DNA from 4 places in the Cobetia sp. 10Alg 146 genome. Region 4 is predicted to be linked to each of the others. Evidence: predicted binding sites of a transcription regulator. Region 4 holds the regulator's gene; each other region holds the start of a gene.
What was found. Region 4 encodes sigma-54, which starts transcription at its own class of promoters, with help from an activator protein. Its sites were predicted from a motif close to TGGCACNNNNNTTGCTNT; they were not measured.
Positions count from the first base shown of each region.

Region 1 (4,183 bases), on a different contig from region 4:
TAGGTGTGAATGCACAAAGGCCCCGCCTCTCATGAGGCGGGGCCTTTGCATGTCAGGGCTTCGTATATCAGGGCTCCGTGTATCAGGGCTGCATGTATCAGAGGTTTGAGAAAGTCTCAGGAAGAGACAGGCTCAGACAGACACGGGCTGCTGGTCGCTCTGCTGCTTGCGTTCCGCGACGGCGGCGTCATAGGCGCGGCCTTCCTCGGCCTCGGTGGCGGCGCTGAAGCGCACCAGCAGGGCGAACAGCGAGATCACGATCACGCCCATGCCCAGATACATCAGGCCTTCCTGGTAGGTCAGTTCTTCACTGCGGAACAGGAAGCCCGCGGCGACAGCCCCCGCGTTGCCACCCGCGCCGACGATACCGGCCACCGCGCCCAGTGCCTTGCGATTGACGAAGGGCACGATCCCGAAGGTGGCGCCTTCCGCCATCTGCACGAACAGGCTGAACACCAGCATGATGCCGATGGCTACCGCGAGGGTTTCCATCTGGGCGAAGCCGACCAGCGCCACGCCTTCACACAGCAGCGCGATGAACAGCCAGCGCACGCGACCCTTGAGGCCGGACTGACGGGCGAACAGGTCGGAGAACACGCCGCCCAGGGTGCGCGCGAACAGGTTCATCAGGCCGAACAGGCCCGCGATGAGGCCGGCGGTGGCGAGATCGAGATCGAAGTGATCGAAGAAGTAGATGGCGGCGACGTTGTTGATGGTCAGCTCGACCCCGAAGCAGGCGCCGTAGACGAGGAACAGGGCCCAGACACGGATGTCGCGAGCCGCCGCGCCGAAGGTGGCGCGCATGCTGTATTCCTTCTCGGCTTTCGGCAGCTCACCACGCTCACGCAGCTCGCTGAAGTTGCCGTCCGGCGCATCCTGGGTGAAGAAGTAGTAGGCGATCCCGGTGAGGAACAGCACGATGCCTGGCACGACCATCGCCAGACGCCAGCCCAGGGTCTGCTCGACGCCCAGCATCAGAAGGCCGGCCATCACCAGCGGCATCAGCATCTGGGTGGTGCCGCCGCCCAGGTTGCCCCAGCCGGCGGTGGTGGCATTGGCGGTGCCGACCACGTTGGGGCCGAACATCACGGAGGTATGGTACTGGGTGATGACGAAGGACGCGCCGATGGCACCGATGGCCAGACGGGCGAGGAAGAAGGATTCGAAGCTGTCGGCGAAGCCGATGCACATCACCGGCAGAGAGCCGAGGCACAGCAGCCAGGTGTAGGCCTTGCGTGGCCCGATGCGATCACACAGCACGCCGATGGCAAGTCGCACGATCACCGTGATGGCGACGGAGGCGATGATGGTGTTGCCGATCTGGGTCTTGGTCAGGCCGAGGTCATCGCGCACCACGGCCATCAAGGGCGCGATGCCGAACCAGCCGAAGAAGCAGACGTGGAAGGCGAACCACGACATGTGGAAGGCGCGCATCTGCGGGGTATTGAAGCTGAACAGCCGGATACGGCTGGCCTTGTTGCGAATATCCATGAGTGGGCTCCTGGTACAGCGTCGGTGCCGGACGCCAGGGTCTCGGCGCACGACGGGTGGTCGAACAGCTGTGAACGACAGCGGGGCGCCTCGTCATTGAGGGGCCTGGTTCGACGCACTCGTACTCCTGGGAGCCTGGTCCACGTCATGGATGATGCATGGCACGCTTGTCTGCCATTGCCTGACTCAAAGCAAGTAGCGCGCCACTTGCGGGGGTGTTGTGCGTCCAACCCCCGTCATATCAAGGGCTTGGAATCATCATGTCGGGCAAGACAGCAGTGGGGAGTAAGCAGGGCGATGCCCAGTGGCGGTGCGCGGCGGGGTGAGGATGATCCAGTCTGGCGCACGTGGCGGGCGAGAGATCGCCAGATCACGCCATGCATCATTGCTGTGCAGCCGGGCGCGCCCTTGCGCACTGCGGAAGGCCTTTCTGTCCAGCGCTGCACCAGTTTGTGGCATGAATCCTGCAGTGTCAGAGGCGTGACGCCATCCTGACTCCCGCTTGCGAAGACGCCGTCGTCCTTGATCTCGGACGTCGGTGCCTGATCGCTCGAGGCGTCGCCTGACACCCCGGCACCACCGCCTGACACACTGCCAAGGAAGCCTGATATGCCCGTGACCGTGTTGATCGTCGATGTGCGCAGCGAGCGTTCCGCCGCTCTGGAGCAGGCGCTGTTGAGCGCCGGCTTCGAGGTGGCGCTGCGGGTCGATGAACACGAGGACCTGCATGCGCTGGTGCAGCACCATCAGCCGGATGCCGTGATCATCGACGCCGACCTGCCCAGCCGTGACACCCTCGAGCACCTCGGCCAGCTGGGGCGTCACTATCCCAAGCCGATGATCATGCTGGCCAGTGAGGACGCGCCGGATATGGTGCGCCAGGCGGCTGGCGCCGGCGTGTCCGCCTACGTGGTGGATCACGTCATGCCGGCGATGGTGCGCAGCATGGTCGAGGTGGCCATCACCAGCTTCGAGGCTCACCGTGCCCTCAAGGGCGAACTCAATCGCACCCAGACCACTCTGATACAGCGGCGCAGCGTGGATCGCGCCAAGGCGCTGGTGATGGAGAGTCGCGGACTGGGGGAGGATGCGGCCTACCAATATCTGCGCAAGACCGCGATGAATCGGCGTCTGGCATTGCACGAGCTGGCCGATGAGCTGCTCAAGGCGTCGCGTCGGCACTGAGCCGAGTCTCGTGATGTCCTTCTCTTTCGATCGTTCAAAAGGTGGATGTGATGCTCAGTGATTCTCTTCTCAATGGCCATCAGTTGACGCTGGGGTTGATGCCGCTCAATGACGCGGCACCTCTGGTGGTGGCGGAGCGTCAGGGGTTCTTCCGTGAGGAGGGGCTGGCCGTGACGCTCAAGTGGCAGCCGTCGTGGGCGGCACTGCGCGATGACCTGCAGACCGGCGTGTTGCAGGGCGCGCAGATGCTGGCGCTGATGCCGCTGACCTCGACCCTGGGGCTGGATGGCCGCGCCACACCGGTGATCAGCGCGATGACGCTCAATCTGGGCGGCAACTCCATCACCCTGTCGCGGGCCCTGATGGCAGCGCTGGCCGAGGAGGGGCATGACCTGGGCTCTCCGCTGGCGGTGTCTCGGGCGCTGGCGGCGCACGTGCAGGCGCGCCGCCAGCGTGGGGAGGCGGCGCTCAAGCTTGCCAGCGTGCATCCCTTCTCCTCGCACCGCTATCTGTTGCGTTACTGGCTGGCGGCCGGCGGGATCGACCCGAATCGCGACATCGAGATGCGTGCGGTGGCCCCGCCGTTGATGGCCGCGCAGCTGGCAAGTGGCGCGCTGGACGGCTTCTGTGTCGGAGAACCCTGGAACAGTCTGGCCGCCGTGCAGGGCATGGGGCAGGTGGTGGCGGGCAGTCATGATATCTGGCGCTTCGGGCAGGAAAAGGTGCTGGGCGTGCGCGAGGACTGGGCGGAGCAGCACCCGCTGGCGCATCAGGCGCTGATTCGCGCGCTGCTCAAGGCCTGTGCCTGGCTGGACCGCCCGGGCAACCGTGAGCAGGCCGCGCAGTGGCTGCATGATGAAGGCATGCAGGAAGTGCCGCTTTCGGTGGTGGCGCGTGGACTGCGCGACGTGGATGTCGAGCAGTCGGTGGAGGCGTTCCAGCGGGAAAATCCCGGCTGGACCATCTTCCATCGCTATGCGGCCAACTTCCCGTGGCGCTCGCAGACCCGCTGGTATGCCGCCCAGATGCAGCGCTGGGGGCATCTCGAGGGAGTCAGCGACAATGACCTCGAAGCGACCCTGGCACGCTGCGTACGCCCGGACCTCTACCGCAGCGCAGCCCGCAAGCTGGGCATGGTGGTGCCGGTGGCGGATGAGCGCAGCGAAGGCACGCATCCGGCACCCTGGTGGCTGAGCGGCGAGGCAGGGCAGGTGCCGATGCCGGCGGATGGCTTCATCGATGGCGCGGTCTTCGAGTGACGTTTCGGCTGCGCGCCTTGCAGCCCCCTGCGAGCAAGGGCTGTCAGGGCAACCGCCGCCATTGAGCGGATGCCGGGGAAACCTGTCGGCTCAGGCATGTTGGCAGTGCGGTTATGATATTCTCATCCCACTGCCAGCACCGCGTCAGGGGATCGCATGACCACTCGCAAGTCTCAGATTCGCAAGGATAATGTCGGCCGCATCCTGCTTGCCGCCGAAAAGATCTTCGCTCTCAAGGGCTATGTCGG
Region 1 is NZ_JARWKT010000006.1:252,032-256,214, forward strand. It holds gene QD172_RS12750 (NarK family nitrate/nitrite MFS transporter) at 133-1,491, opposite strand; gene QD172_RS12755 (ANTAR domain-containing protein) at 2,101-2,676, shown strand; gene QD172_RS12760 (CmpA/NrtA family ABC transporter substrate-binding protein) at 2,727-3,935, shown strand; gene QD172_RS12765 (TetR/AcrR family transcriptional regulator) at 4,092-4,183, shown strand, end outside.
Region 1: QD172_RS12750 (NarK family nitrate/nitrite MFS transporter) is a predicted target of sigma-54. The motif match lies at 1,680-1,697, and genes of this name have one in related genera.

Region 2 (4,183 bases), on a different contig from region 4:
TCATCACCGTTTAGCCTGGTGCTAGCGGGCGATCTTGACTCAGTCATGTTGGGCGGCGTCGCCTCGCCAGATGAGCTGACCACATTCACGCAGGTCATACCCTCCCAACGACTGTGCCAGCTGGATGCCATTGGGCGTGGACAGATAGTCCAGCAGGCCCTGGAAGAGGTCGCGGAAATAGACGTTGCGTGGCACGACCAGATCAAAGGCCTCCTCACAGACCGGCACGAAACCGAGACCGAATTCATTCGCGGCCGATAACGTCCCCGGCCCGACATCCACCTCCCCGCGCGCGACGAGTGATGCGACCTCTCGCTCCGAGTAGGCGATGGCGAGGGTGTTGAGCTGCTCCGGGCGCATCTGATGGCCGGACAGCCACTCCTGCAGGAAGCGCTGCGAACCGGCCCCCTCCTGACGCACTACCCAGCGCCGTTGAGACCCGAACAGGCCGCCGGGATTGATCGGCAGGTGGCGATCTTCCTGACGAATGATCAGCCCCTGGGTGCGCCGAGCCAGCCGGACCAATACCCACTGACGATAACCATCGTGCCCGCGGATCAAGGCCGGATGGCGAAGCGATGCTTCCTCGGCACGCCCCCAGTGGATGGCACAGACATCGGCTCGCCCCTGACTCAACAGATCCAGCCCCAGGCGTGTCCCGGTGACACTCATGCCATAGAAGGCACTGCCATCGTGCTGCTGGTTGAGTCGCATCGTCAGCGCTGCCAGCAAGGGGTCATCGCTACCGGTGATCATCAAGCGATCCGCCAGCACCCCATGATGGCTGGACTCCAGAATCCATTGCTCGACCAGGCGCCGCGGGAAAAGCCATTTGCCGGTGACCTTGGTGGCCGGCATGGTGCCCTCACTGGCCAGCTGATAGATCTTCTTTTCATTGAGGTGCAACAGTCGTGCGACCTCATGGACCGTCAGAAAGGGGTTGTCATGCATCGTCGCATCCCCGCAAACAGGCTGATTCATTGCTCGCCTCCCGGGCGAGACTTGCCAGCTTCACGAAGTTGATCACCGGCACGCAGCGGAGGGATGGCGTCCAGTATCATTCGACCGGCAGGGTCCACCACCTGGAAGTGGCTGCCCTTGGCACGTGCGATCAACAGCACCCCGAAGCGGCTGGCCAGCTCAACGCCCTTCTGGGTCACCCCGGAGCGTGAGACCAGCACCGAAATGCCCGCCTGCGCCACCTTGAGCACCATCTCCGAGGTCAGACGCCCCGTGGTATAGAAGATATTGGCACCCCGGTAATCCGTCTCGTCCTCGCGCACAGGTGAAAGCCAATTCAGGCCTGCCAGGGTATCGACGGCATTGTGGCGACCGACATCCTCGATGAATGCCAGCACCTCATCGTCCCGACACAGCGCACAGCCATGTACCGCCCCCGCCTTGCGGTAGGTGGCATTGTGGGCCGCGAGAGATGCCAGCAGCTGATACAGCACACTCTGCTGAAAGGGGCGATCATCAAGCGCCTCCAGCGTCTGACGCTCCAGCAGATTGCCAAAGACGGTTCCCTGGCCGCAGCCGGTGGTGACGGTACGTTTGCTCAGTCGCTGCTCGATATCCTCCGGCAGATGGCGCGTCACCACCGAGGCGCTTTCCACCTCCCAGTCCACTTGCAGCGCCTCCAGGTCTTCGATATCTCCCAACAGGCCCTGATTGCGCAGATAGCCCGCGACCAGCGCCTCAGGCTCGGCCCCCAGCGTCATCAGAGTGACGATCTCACGCTTGTTGAGGTAGATCGTCAGCGCGCGCTCGGCAGCGATCGACTGCGTCTGGCGCTGGCCTCGCTCATCCATCACGACGATATCCAGCGTGGTGGGCAATCGAGCATTGCTGATGACCGGAGGCATGGAGGTTTTCATGGCGTCGGGGTCTCCCTCTTCGAGCCGAATTGATGCCGGAGGGTGCCGCCACACGGCGAACCTGCCATGCAGGTTGCGGCATGCGTCGTCACCCAGCGCTCAAAGAATACCAGTCAGGCCGAGAGGCTGTCCTGATCCGGCAGCCATTGCGATCTCGCGTCATGCAATTCTCGACGCATGCGGCACGCTTCTTGCTAAAACCGGTAGAGCGTCGCATGTTCGTGAACGTACGAGCCACGACGCTGATGCAGACTCGCCTTGGACCCGATACGCCGCCGACCTCGCCTCGGGTCACCCCCTGAACAACCTCCAGAACGCCCTCAAGAGATACGCCATGACCCAGCCACCCGACCCGTTGATGGACACGGCACTCGACGCCTCACGCGAGTCATCACGACCTGACGACACTCGCTGGCTGACCGTGACACTGGCCCCCTCGCAGCAGACTCTCGGCCGCTTCACTCTCGACACCTGGGTGATTTCCCGGATCGCGCCCGCGGATCACGGCGAGACCACGCCCCGGACGCCTGATCAAGCGGCGCAACCGGAGCCTCAACGCACTCTGCCCCTGCAGCTGCATCTCACCGAGCGCACCGACTATCGTTACAACCTGCGTTGCGAACAGCCGCGCCTGTTCGTCTTGTGTGAAGAGCGTGAAGCGGATGGCATGCAGCCAAGGGTCGTCACCGCCTGCCAGGAAGTGGCCTCGCATTGGCTGGATGGCGACCAACTGGTACTGGATACCCCGATGCCTCCTGCCCTGATGGTCTGGCTGGAGGGCTATCTCGCCCGACATGGTGAGCGCATCGACGAAGGCAAGAAGAAGAAGCGCAAGGGGGCGGGGCGCGCCAGTCAGACCGACACCGTGCGCCCGAACGCCGATGCTGCCAACAAGGAAGGGCCATGAGTCACTCCGACGACCGCGACCATACCTCGCAAGGCCTGTTGTCCCGCTGGTCACGCCGCAAGCAGCACGCCGAAGCCTCACGGACGACCACGGACTCTCCCGATGCCGCCGCTGGGCTGGCGACGGTCGCACAGCCCTCCACGGCCAATGACACCGCACCCACTGAGACCGCACCCAAGGAAACAGGGGCCTGCGAGGCATCGGACGAGCCAAGCCATGCTCTGCAAAGTGAGCGGCATGACAACAAGCGGCATGGCGAAACGTCCGCTGAAGGCGGCAGTGAGACGACCGACGCCGAGGCCCTTGCACAGGAGGCAGATGAGCCCCCACCCGTCGTGGAGCTGCCAGACCCCGACACCCTGCTGCCGGATGCGGATATCAGTGCCTACATGCAGGCAGGAGTGGACCCGGCGCTGCGACAACGCGCCCTGCGCCGCATCTTCATGGGAGGCGAGCACTCCCTGCGCGATGGCCTGGACGATTACGATCAGGATTTCTCCCAGATGCGTCCGCTCGCCGCAGGTGTGGCCGAGACGCTGAGACGCTGGACCCGCGATGTCGAAGAGGGACTCGAGAAGCTGGAAGATGACGAGGCTGAGTGCGTAGCCACCAGCAACGGCTCGGAAGATCAACCGCAGGATGAGGCGCCGGAGGCTGCACCCTCAACGGATGAGCAAGGTCTCGACTCACTGGATGAGACATCACCGGATCACGGCCCACAGACCCATCGCGAGCACGCGCAGGACAAGCACAGGGATACTGATGCTGCCCTTGCGCATGACACGCATGCACGGCAAGGCGCATGGGACCAAACCAATGACGTCACGGCTGACGGACATGGGCCCACCCACAGATCGCCCCTACCACCAGAATGACACGCCTGCCCTCAGGCACTGAGACATTATGACCCAGCGCGAGCTCCGTATTCGGCATGCGGAGTCATTCCCTTGCCTCTCACATGACTTCCACTCCCATGCGAGAGGCGCACTGCCTGCAAGAATCCGCTCAACAGAGGCAGGTATCGTCTAGCAAGAGGACGGCACTGCCTCCCGATACCTGACCGTCTACGCCCGATGCTCATCGCTGGCCCTTCAGTCCCTGACTATGCTGAAGCCAGTCGCAATGATGCCGCCGTGCGGATCATCCGGATGACATCAGGCGCAAGACGTCGCTGGAAGCCCATGCACTTCCTTGAATGACCTTCGACCGCTGACCGGGCGCGAGCCTCGAGAATCAGCGGCGATCAGGAACCGTCCACCGCGCCACCTGACAGGCGCGCAGGGGCGGAGCCGCCACGACCGAAATAAGGATGAGGATGCTCAGTTCAAGTCTCGAGAACGCCCAGCGCGCGCTCAACCAGCAAGCACGCCAACGCGCCCTGGCGGCAGTGCTCGGAGCC
Region 2 is NZ_JARWKT010000001.1:19,649-23,831, reverse strand. It holds gene QD172_RS00075 (helix-turn-helix transcriptional regulator) at 40-981, opposite strand; gene QD172_RS00070 (formate dehydrogenase accessory sulfurtransferase FdhD) at 978-1,865, opposite strand; gene QD172_RS00065 (DUF3305 domain-containing protein) at 2,212-2,784, shown strand; gene QD172_RS00060 (DUF3306 domain-containing protein) at 2,781-3,659, shown strand; gene QD172_RS00055 (4Fe-4S dicluster domain-containing protein) at 4,100-4,183, shown strand, end outside.
Region 2: QD172_RS00065 (DUF3305 domain-containing protein) is a predicted target of sigma-54. The motif match lies at 2,058-2,075, and genes of this name have one in related genera.

Region 3 (4,183 bases), on a different contig from region 4:
GGTGCTTCTCGGCCGCCTCGGTGAGCACCTTGGGGTCCGTGGCCAGCTCGCGTGCGGCTTCGGCGAGGAAGTGCTGCATCAGGCGCGGGATGTCCTCACGGCGCTCTGACAGCCGCGGCAGGTGGACGCGGATCACGTTGAGGCGGTGGAAGAGATCCTCGCGGAAACGACCATCCTCCACCAACGCCTCCAGGTGCTGGTGGGTCGCGGCGATGATACGCACATCCACCTTGACCGGCGTGATGCCCCCCACGCGGTAGAACTCGCCATCCGCCAGCACCCGCAACAGACGTGTCTGGGTTTCCGCCGGCATGTCGCCGATCTCGTCTAGGAACAGAGTGCCACCATCGGCCTGCTCGAAGCGTCCGCGACGCAGAGCGGTGGCACCGGTGAAGGCACCCTTCTCGTGGCCGAAGAGCTCTGACTCCATCAGGTCCTTGGGGATCGCCGCCATGTTCAACGCGATGAACGGCTTGGCCTTGCGGGGCGAATGCTGATGCAGCGCCTGGGCGACACGCTCCTTGCCGGTCCCGGATTCGCCGTTGATCAGTACGGTGATGTGCGACTGGGACAGGCGACCGATGGCCCGAAAGACCTCCTGCATCGCTGGCGCTTCCCCGATGATCTCCTTGGTCAATCCTTCCGGCACCACCGCGGGGGCCATGGATTCCCGCGCGTGCGCCACGGCGCGCCGCACCAGCGCCAGCGCCTCATCCACATCGAAGGGCTTGGGCAGATACTCGAAGGCACCGCCCTGATAGGAGGCCACGGCACTGTCGAGGTCGGAATGGGCCGTCATCACGATCACCGGCAGGTCCGGATAACGCTCGCGGACTCGTGCCATCAGATCGAGGCCATCGATACCGGGCATGCGGATGTCGGTGATCAGCACATCCGGGCACTGTCGCATGATGCTGGCTTCTGCCTGATCCGGGCGCTCGAAGCTTTCCACCTCGAGGTCAGGCTGGGCCAGAGCGCGCTCCAGTACCCAGCGGATGGCGCGGTCATCATCGACGATACAGACGCGTGCAGTCTCGCTCATGAGGGATCTCCAGAAGTGCCGGCAAGTGGGATTAATAGTCGGAATTCGGTATGGCCGGGGCGCGAGTCACACTCGATCAACCCCTGATGCTGGTGCAGGATGCCCTGGGCGATGGAAAGCCCGAGCCCTGAGCCTTCGGCGCGCCCCGAGACCATCGGGTAGAACAGCGTCTCGCGCAGCGCCTCGGGAATGCCCGGGCCGTTGTCGCTGATCGCCAGCTCGCAGACCAGACGATGGCGCTCATGACCCAGCGTGAACTGCCGCCGGGCCCGCGTGCGCAGGGTGATCTCCCACGGCGCCTCATTGCCATCGGCTGATTCGGGCTGCGGCTGCTCATTGAGGGCCTGGGTCGCGTTGCGCGCGATGTTGAGCACCGCCTGGATCAACTGGCCTTCATCGCCGATGACTTCAGGAAGGCTCGGGTCATAGTCGGCCGTCAGCTTGATGTGATGCCCTTCCGCCGCCAGCAGGGAGCGCACCCGCTCGGTCACCGAGTGGATATTGACCGGCGACTGCAGCGGTGGCCGATTCGGCCCCAGCATGCGATCGACCAGATCGCGCAGGCGATCCACCTCCTCGATGATGATGCGCGTGAACTCCACCATCTGCGGCTCCGGCAGATCGCGCTCCAGCAACTGGGCCGCGCCCCGGATACCGCCAAGCGGGTTCTTCACTTCATGCGCCAGCCCGCGTGTCAGCACCTTGACGGCTTCCTGCCGAGCGATCAGCGCCTCCTCGCGGGAGATCTGCATCAGACGATCACGCGGCTCGATTTCCACCAGCAGCTCATTGGCGCTGACCGGGGTCGCGGTGAAGTCCACCGTCAGCGGCTCGTTGGCCGCATTGACGATCTCGGCCTCACGCTGGGTATAGGGATGCTGTTCTTCCAGCGCCTTGCGCAGCACCTTGATGGGCTCTTCATCCAGCCCGGTCAGATGTTCAGGGGAGCTGCCCTTGACGCGCACCAGGCTGACCGCCAATAGCGTCTCGGCCGCCGGGTTCAGCCATACCACGCGCAGCTGTGCATCCAGCACCACCACGGCAGTATTCAGGTGTTCGAGCAGTCGTTGATGCATGCCTTTATCCGCCATTCGCAGTACGTCTCCCTGTTCTGCAATAACCGCGCCAGTCTGGTGCAAATGCCGCGTGCATGGCACCCGCGCCGATGCACCTCTTTCGGGCGTCGATTTGAAGCACCATTATGGTGCACCAAAGGATCGCACTGCCAACCCGATGCAGCAGACCTGCTCATCAGCGGGCGTGCTGCTGCATCGCGGGCGATACCGTTGCCAGACCTGGCGACAAAAAAGGCCACCCGAAGGTGGCCTGATGACCTGGCGCGCGAGTCACGTGTCGTTCGCAAGCCAGGAGGGCTGTCACCCCCGTCTCTCAGCCACCCCCGGCATTGGCCGGGTTGTTGGGATTGCGCGGGAGATTGACGCTGGCGCGTTGCACGTAGACCACTCGGGGCTCGGTGGTCTGGCGCACTCGTCCGGAGGCATCCAGCAGCTCCGCCTGGATGACGTGCTTGCCACGCTCGAGCCCCGGCACCATGAAGACACTGCTGTTCATGGCCGATTGCGACGGCGCGCCATCCACGGTCACGCGTACCTTGTGCTCGGGACGCAGCTGCGGCTCGATGGCCAGGCGCACCGCCAGGTTGCCGGCCTGCCCCGTGGGCAGCGTCTCTTCATTGCTCGGGCTCTGGATGAAGAAGCGGGTATAGCCACGGAAGCTGACATCCACGGCAGGCGCGGAGGGTCGGCTACGGGAAGCGGTCTCGGATGGGGAAGATGACACGCCACGCGAAGCAGGCGCGCGCGAGGGAGCAGACTCGGTGGAAGGCACCACACTCAGCGGCGTCAGCTTGACCTTGCTGCCGCCCGCCGGCTGATCACTGAACACCACGTTGCCGTTGGCATCCACGTGCCGGTAGACCTGAGCCGCCTCGAGCTCCGCCGAGACGCTGCTCAGGGCCAGCACCGCTGACAGGCAGAGACCGAGCGTCGTCATGCCCGGCAGGCGAGCCATCCGCCGCATTCCCTTGACCGGCAAGGACCTGCTGTCACCCACTGAACCAATGCCACGCGAAGAAGAAGTGAAGGGCCACATCCGGGAATTCCTGAAGAAGTCATGGGAAGCCAGAAGCGCGCATCCGCTCCTGCCAGTCGTGTCACTCACTCGAACGCTACCAGCCAGCGTGCCAGAAGTGACATATCCTGCTGCCAAGTTACAAAGCTTCCCGCGTTGATACCAGCCCTGCTTGTTGCGACGCGACTTTCCGCGACGGGTCGCGGGTCCTGGACAGCCGGGAGTCAGCTCTTGGAGCACATGTCTCAGAAACGAGAACAGGGCCATACCTGTCGGTATGACCCTGTGTGTCTCGCCTCACGCATGCCCCGCGCTCAGACTGCTCCGGGCGGGGCCGTGAGCGACATGCGCCGTCGGTAGATCAGACGCTGTAGTACATGTCGAATTCGAGCGGGTGAGTCGCCATGCGCAGGCGCTGGATGTCTTCGCCCTTCAGCTCGAGGTAGGCATCGATCATGTCGTCAGTGAAGACGCCACCCTGGGTCAGGAACTCACGATCGCCGTCCAGCGCGGTCAGTGCCTGTTCGAGGCTCTCGGCCACGGTCGGGATGGACTTGGCTTCTTCGGCCGGCAGGTCGTAGAGGTTCTTGTCCATGGCATCGCCCGGGTGGATCTTGTTCTTGATGCCGTCGATACCGGCCATCAGCATCGCGGAGAACGCCAGGTACGGGTTGGCCGTCGGATCCGGGAAGCGAGCCTCGACACGCTTGCCTTTCGGGCTGGCGGTGTACGGGATACGGATGGAAGCGGAACGGTTGCGGGCAGAGTAGGCCAGCATGACCGGGGCTTCGAAGCCCGGCACCAGACGCTTGTAGGAGTTGGTGGACGCATTGGTGAAGGCGTTCAGCGCACGAGCGTGCTTGATGATGCCGCCAATGTAGTAGAGGGCCATTTCGGACAGACCCGCGTACTCGTCACCGGCGAACTGGTTGTCGCCATCCTTCCAGAAGGACTGGTGAACGTGCATGCCGGAACCGTTGTCACCGACCAGCGGCTTGGGCATGAAGGTCGCGGACTTGCCGTAAGCGTGCGCCACGTTGTGGATCACGT
Region 3 is NZ_JARWKT010000005.1:40,609-44,791, forward strand. It holds gene ntrC (nitrogen regulation protein NR(I)) at 1-1,042, opposite strand, end outside; gene glnL (nitrogen regulation protein NR(II)) at 1,039-2,118, opposite strand; gene QD172_RS10225 (DUF4124 domain-containing protein) at 2,432-3,073, opposite strand; gene glnA (glutamate--ammonia ligase) at 3,495-4,183, opposite strand, start outside.
Region 3: glnL (nitrogen regulation protein NR(II)) is a predicted target of sigma-54. The motif match lies at 2,153-2,170, and genes of this name have one in related genera.

Region 4 (4,183 bases):
ATGCCGCTCTGACGAACGCTGTCGAGCAGTTCGGGGAAGCGACTCAGGGCATCGGGGAGGTTGCGCGCGTCAATGGAGACCGCGATGCGCCGGCGGGTGGGGCTGTCCTTTTCCAGCTGCTCGACCAATGGTGCCAGCAGCATGCCGGGCAGATTGTCGATGGCATAGTAGCCAATGTCTTCCAGCGCCTGGAGGGCAATCGATTTGCCGGAACCGGAGCGACCACTGATGATCACGATCTTCATGGAGTGCTCTCCCAGGGCGAGGTCAGCATGAGGTGAAAGCGGAGGGTGCCTGAGGCCAGTCAGCGACAAGCCCGGAGCGAGTCCGGGCTTGCAGGTTCAGCGCGCCGGCAATTCGGCGATGGCCGAGGTCAGGGCATCGAACAATGCTCGCTGACTGTCTGCCTGGCGCAATGCTGCCCGGTTGGTGGGCGAGTTGAGCAGTTCCGCCACCTGGCCGAGCAGAGTGAGATGGGTGTCATCTGCCTCCTCGGGGACCAGCAGCACGAACAGCAGATCGATGGGTTCGCCATCGATGGCGTCAAAGTCGATGGGGTCACCGAGCTTCATGAACGCCGCGATGGGGGTCTTGCAGTGTGGACTGCGTGCATGTGGCACGGCCACGCCGTGGCCGATGCCCGTCGAACCCAGTCTCTCGCGCCCGATCAGGCGCGAGAAGACTTCTTGGCTGTCCAGGCTGGGAATGTTCTGAGCAATGAAGGTGCTGAAGAATTCCAGCACCCGCTTCTTGCTCCCCCCGGGGACGCCGTAGAGCGTGCGCTCGGGGGGAAGGATCTGATCAAGTGTCATGGCAGAAGGTCAACGGGTCCCGGTGCCCTGAGAGCGAGCCTGGGACTTTTCCTTGTGTTTGACCAGCTGGCGGTCCAGCTTGTCGGCGAGCGCGTCGATGGCAGCGTACATGTTGGGGTCTTCTGCCAGGGCATGGAGGTCGGCGCCAGCGGCGTGCAGGGTGCAGGCAGCCTGTTGGCGTTCCTTCTCGATCGACAGTGTCACCTGAACATTGGTGATGTTGTCGTAATGCCGTTCGAGGCGAGCGAGCTTCTCGTTGACATAATCGCGGAGAGGATCGGTGAGTTCCACATGATGCCCGGTGATATTCACTTGCATGGACACGCTCCTTTATCCAGCGGGTTGCCTTTGAATTGTAACCCTTTTTGACTGCGAGCAAACCCTGATTGAACGCGCGGCCACTTTCTGACTCCGGCCATGGTCTCGTGGCGATCATCTGCTGGCGAGAGCGGCGGTGCCGGTGTACCGAGCGTCTACCCCGACAATGCCCAAGCTTTGAACAAAGATCAACGCTGCGCTGCATCGTGGGGCAAGGCTTGTCTTCAACCCAGCGAGGGATATCAGCAGGTTCTTCATGAGCATCGCCTCGCATCACGGACGGAATGGGGCTCGAGAAACCGGCCGTTTGTGGCCAATGTCAGCATTTACGTCGACGTTCGTGTGGCAGGAGTCGGTGGCGACCCCTGGCTATCTGTCCGTGGGATGTGAGGGAAAAAGAAAGCACTCTGGAGAAAAGTGGCTGGAAAAATAGGCAATTGGGGCGTGAAGTCACTCACGCAGTCGCAAGGACAGGCATTGCCAACCGGTATTCAGACGACCGATTGGCAGATGATGCCAGGATGGCAGGTGCAAGGGGGCGAGCTTCAGCGCTCCGACGTGTGGAGCCCGCTGGCCTGCGGGTATCCGTTGTCGAGACTCACGCCAAGCGCTTGCGCTCGCTGGAGGAGGGGATGCCCATGGCCTCGCGATACTTGGCGACCGTCCGGCGCGCTACCTCGATGCCATCACTGGCCAGCAGATCCACCAGGCGTGAGTCGGACAATGGCTTGCGCGCCGGTTCTTCCGAGATCAGCTTGCGAATGCGCGCACGGATCGCGGTGCTGGAGTGCGCGTCACCGTTGCCGCTGCCACCCACCTGACTCGAGAAGAAGAACTTGAGTTCGAACACGCCTCTCGGGGTGTGGATATATTTCTGGGTGGTCACCCGCGAGATGGTGGATTCGTGCATCTCGACCACTTCCGCGATGTTGGCAAGGATCAGCGGCTTCATGCCTTCTTCCCCCTGCTCGAGGAAGTCGATCTGGCGCGCCATGATCTCGCGGCCCACCTTGAGCAGGGTGTCATTGCGTGAGGACAGGCTCTTCATCAGCCAGCGGGCTTCCTGAAGATTGTCCTTGAGGAAGGTGTTGTCCGCGGACTTGTCGGCCCGCTTGATGAGGGCGGCATATTCCGGCTGGATACGCAGCTTGGGCAGCGCTTCCGGGTTGAGTTCGACCTGCCAGCCGTGACGCGTATGACGGACCAGCAGGTCCGGGATGACGTAATCACTGGCAGGCTCGCCCCAGGCGGACGCCGGGCGCGGGTCGAGCGCCCGTACCAGACGAATGACGTGATCCAGCTCATCATCATCCAGGCTCAGGCGACGCTTGAGCAGCTTGCGATCGTCATTGCCCAGTGCCTCGAGGAATTGCCGCACCAGACGGCGGGCCTGGGCCAGCAGCGGCAGATCGTCCGGCAGCAGGGCCAGCTGAAGCAGCAGACATTCGCGCAGGTCTCGAGCGAACACACCGGTGGGATCGAACTGCTGAAGGCGCAGCAGGACCTGCTCGAGTTCCGACGCCTTGAGGCCGGGCAGTCCCTGACCTCGCAGGCCATCGACCAGTTCGTCCAGGCTCATGCTCAGGTAGCCGGCCCCATCCACCGCATCGATCAGACTCTCCGCCATCTGCCGTTCACGCGCATCGAGGTCCGTCATCGCCAGCTGCCAGCGCAGATGGTCCTGCAGGCTTTCGACACTGGTGTTGCGATCGAAGTCCGGCCCGTCCTCGCTCGAGCTTCCGCTGCCGGAACTGGTCAGGCTGCCTGCGTGATCCTGGTAGAGGTCCGACCAGTCACTGTCGAGAGGGTATTCTTCAGGAATCTCGCTGTTGGTCTCGGAGGTGGAGATCTCGCTCTTGTCCTGTGTCTCCGCGACATCCAGCGACTCGTATTCCTCGTCAAGCTCCAGCATGGGGTTTGACTCAAGCGCCTGCTGTATCTCCTGACGCAGGTCCAGCGTCGACAACTGCAGCAGCTGGATCGCTTGCTGAAGTTGCGGGGTCATGGTCAGGGAAGTGCCGAGTCGAAGCTGCAAGGTGGGTTTCATGGGGTCTGTCATTCACGGCAAAGGAACGTGCATCTACGCTATACCGTGGGTCGGGGCACTGACAAGGGGCAGTCGAGAATATTCAAGCAACTTGCATGCCATGTTGCCACCAAGGTGGTATGGACGTCATGCATTCGAGTGAGGTGTGGCAGAGCAGGAGGGTTCACGGGGAGATCACGCAAGCGCCTGTCGAGGCGCTTGCGTGAGGGGGCGGGGAACGAGGCCCCGACAGTGAAGCAGGAAGTGGCGGGTGCTGGAGGGTGCTGGTGAGAGCAGAAGAGGTCGGACGGCTCTCGTCAGGCTGACGGCTCTTACCAGGCTGACGGCTCTTACCAGGCTGACGGCACTCTCGGGCTAGAGCTTGAACTCATGGCCCAGGTAGACATCACGCACCTGCTGGTTGGCGAGGATGGTGTCGGCGTCGCCATGCGCGATGATCTGGCCATCGCCCACGATGTAGGCGGTATCGCAGATGTCGAGTGTCTCGCGCACGTTGTGATCGGTGATCAGCACCCCGATGCCGCGGTCACGCAGCTGGCGCACGATGCTCTTGATCTCGCCCACCGAGATGGGGTCCACGCCGGCAAACGGCTCATCGAGCAGCACGAAGTCTGGCTCGGTGGCCAGTGCGCGAGCGATCTCCACGCGGCGGCGCTCCCCGCCGGAAAGGCTCATGCCGGCACTGTCACGAATATGCGTGATGCTGAACTCGTTGAGCAGCTCCTCCAGGCGTGCCTTGCGTCCGTTGCGATCCAGGTCCTTGCGCGTCTCGAGGATCGCCATGATGTTGTCGGATACCGAGAGCTTGCGGAAGATCGAGGCTTCCTGGGGCAGATAGCCGATGCCGGCGCGAGCCCGCTGATGCATGGCGGCGCCGGACAGGTCGTGGTCATCGATGGTCACGCTACCGGCATCCGAGCGCACGAGGCCGACGATCATGTAGAACGAGGTCGTCTTGCCGGCCCCGTTGGGGCCCAGCAGGCCTACGATGTCACCCTGGCGGATT
Region 4 is NZ_JARWKT010000002.1:570,829-575,011, reverse strand. It holds gene rapZ (RNase adapter RapZ) at 1-245, opposite strand, end outside; gene QD172_RS05470 (PTS sugar transporter subunit IIA) at 342-812, opposite strand; gene raiA (ribosome-associated translation inhibitor RaiA) at 822-1,130, opposite strand; gene QD172_RS05460 (RNA polymerase factor sigma-54) at 1,729-3,177, opposite strand; gene lptB (LPS export ABC transporter ATP-binding protein) at 3,532-4,183, opposite strand, start outside.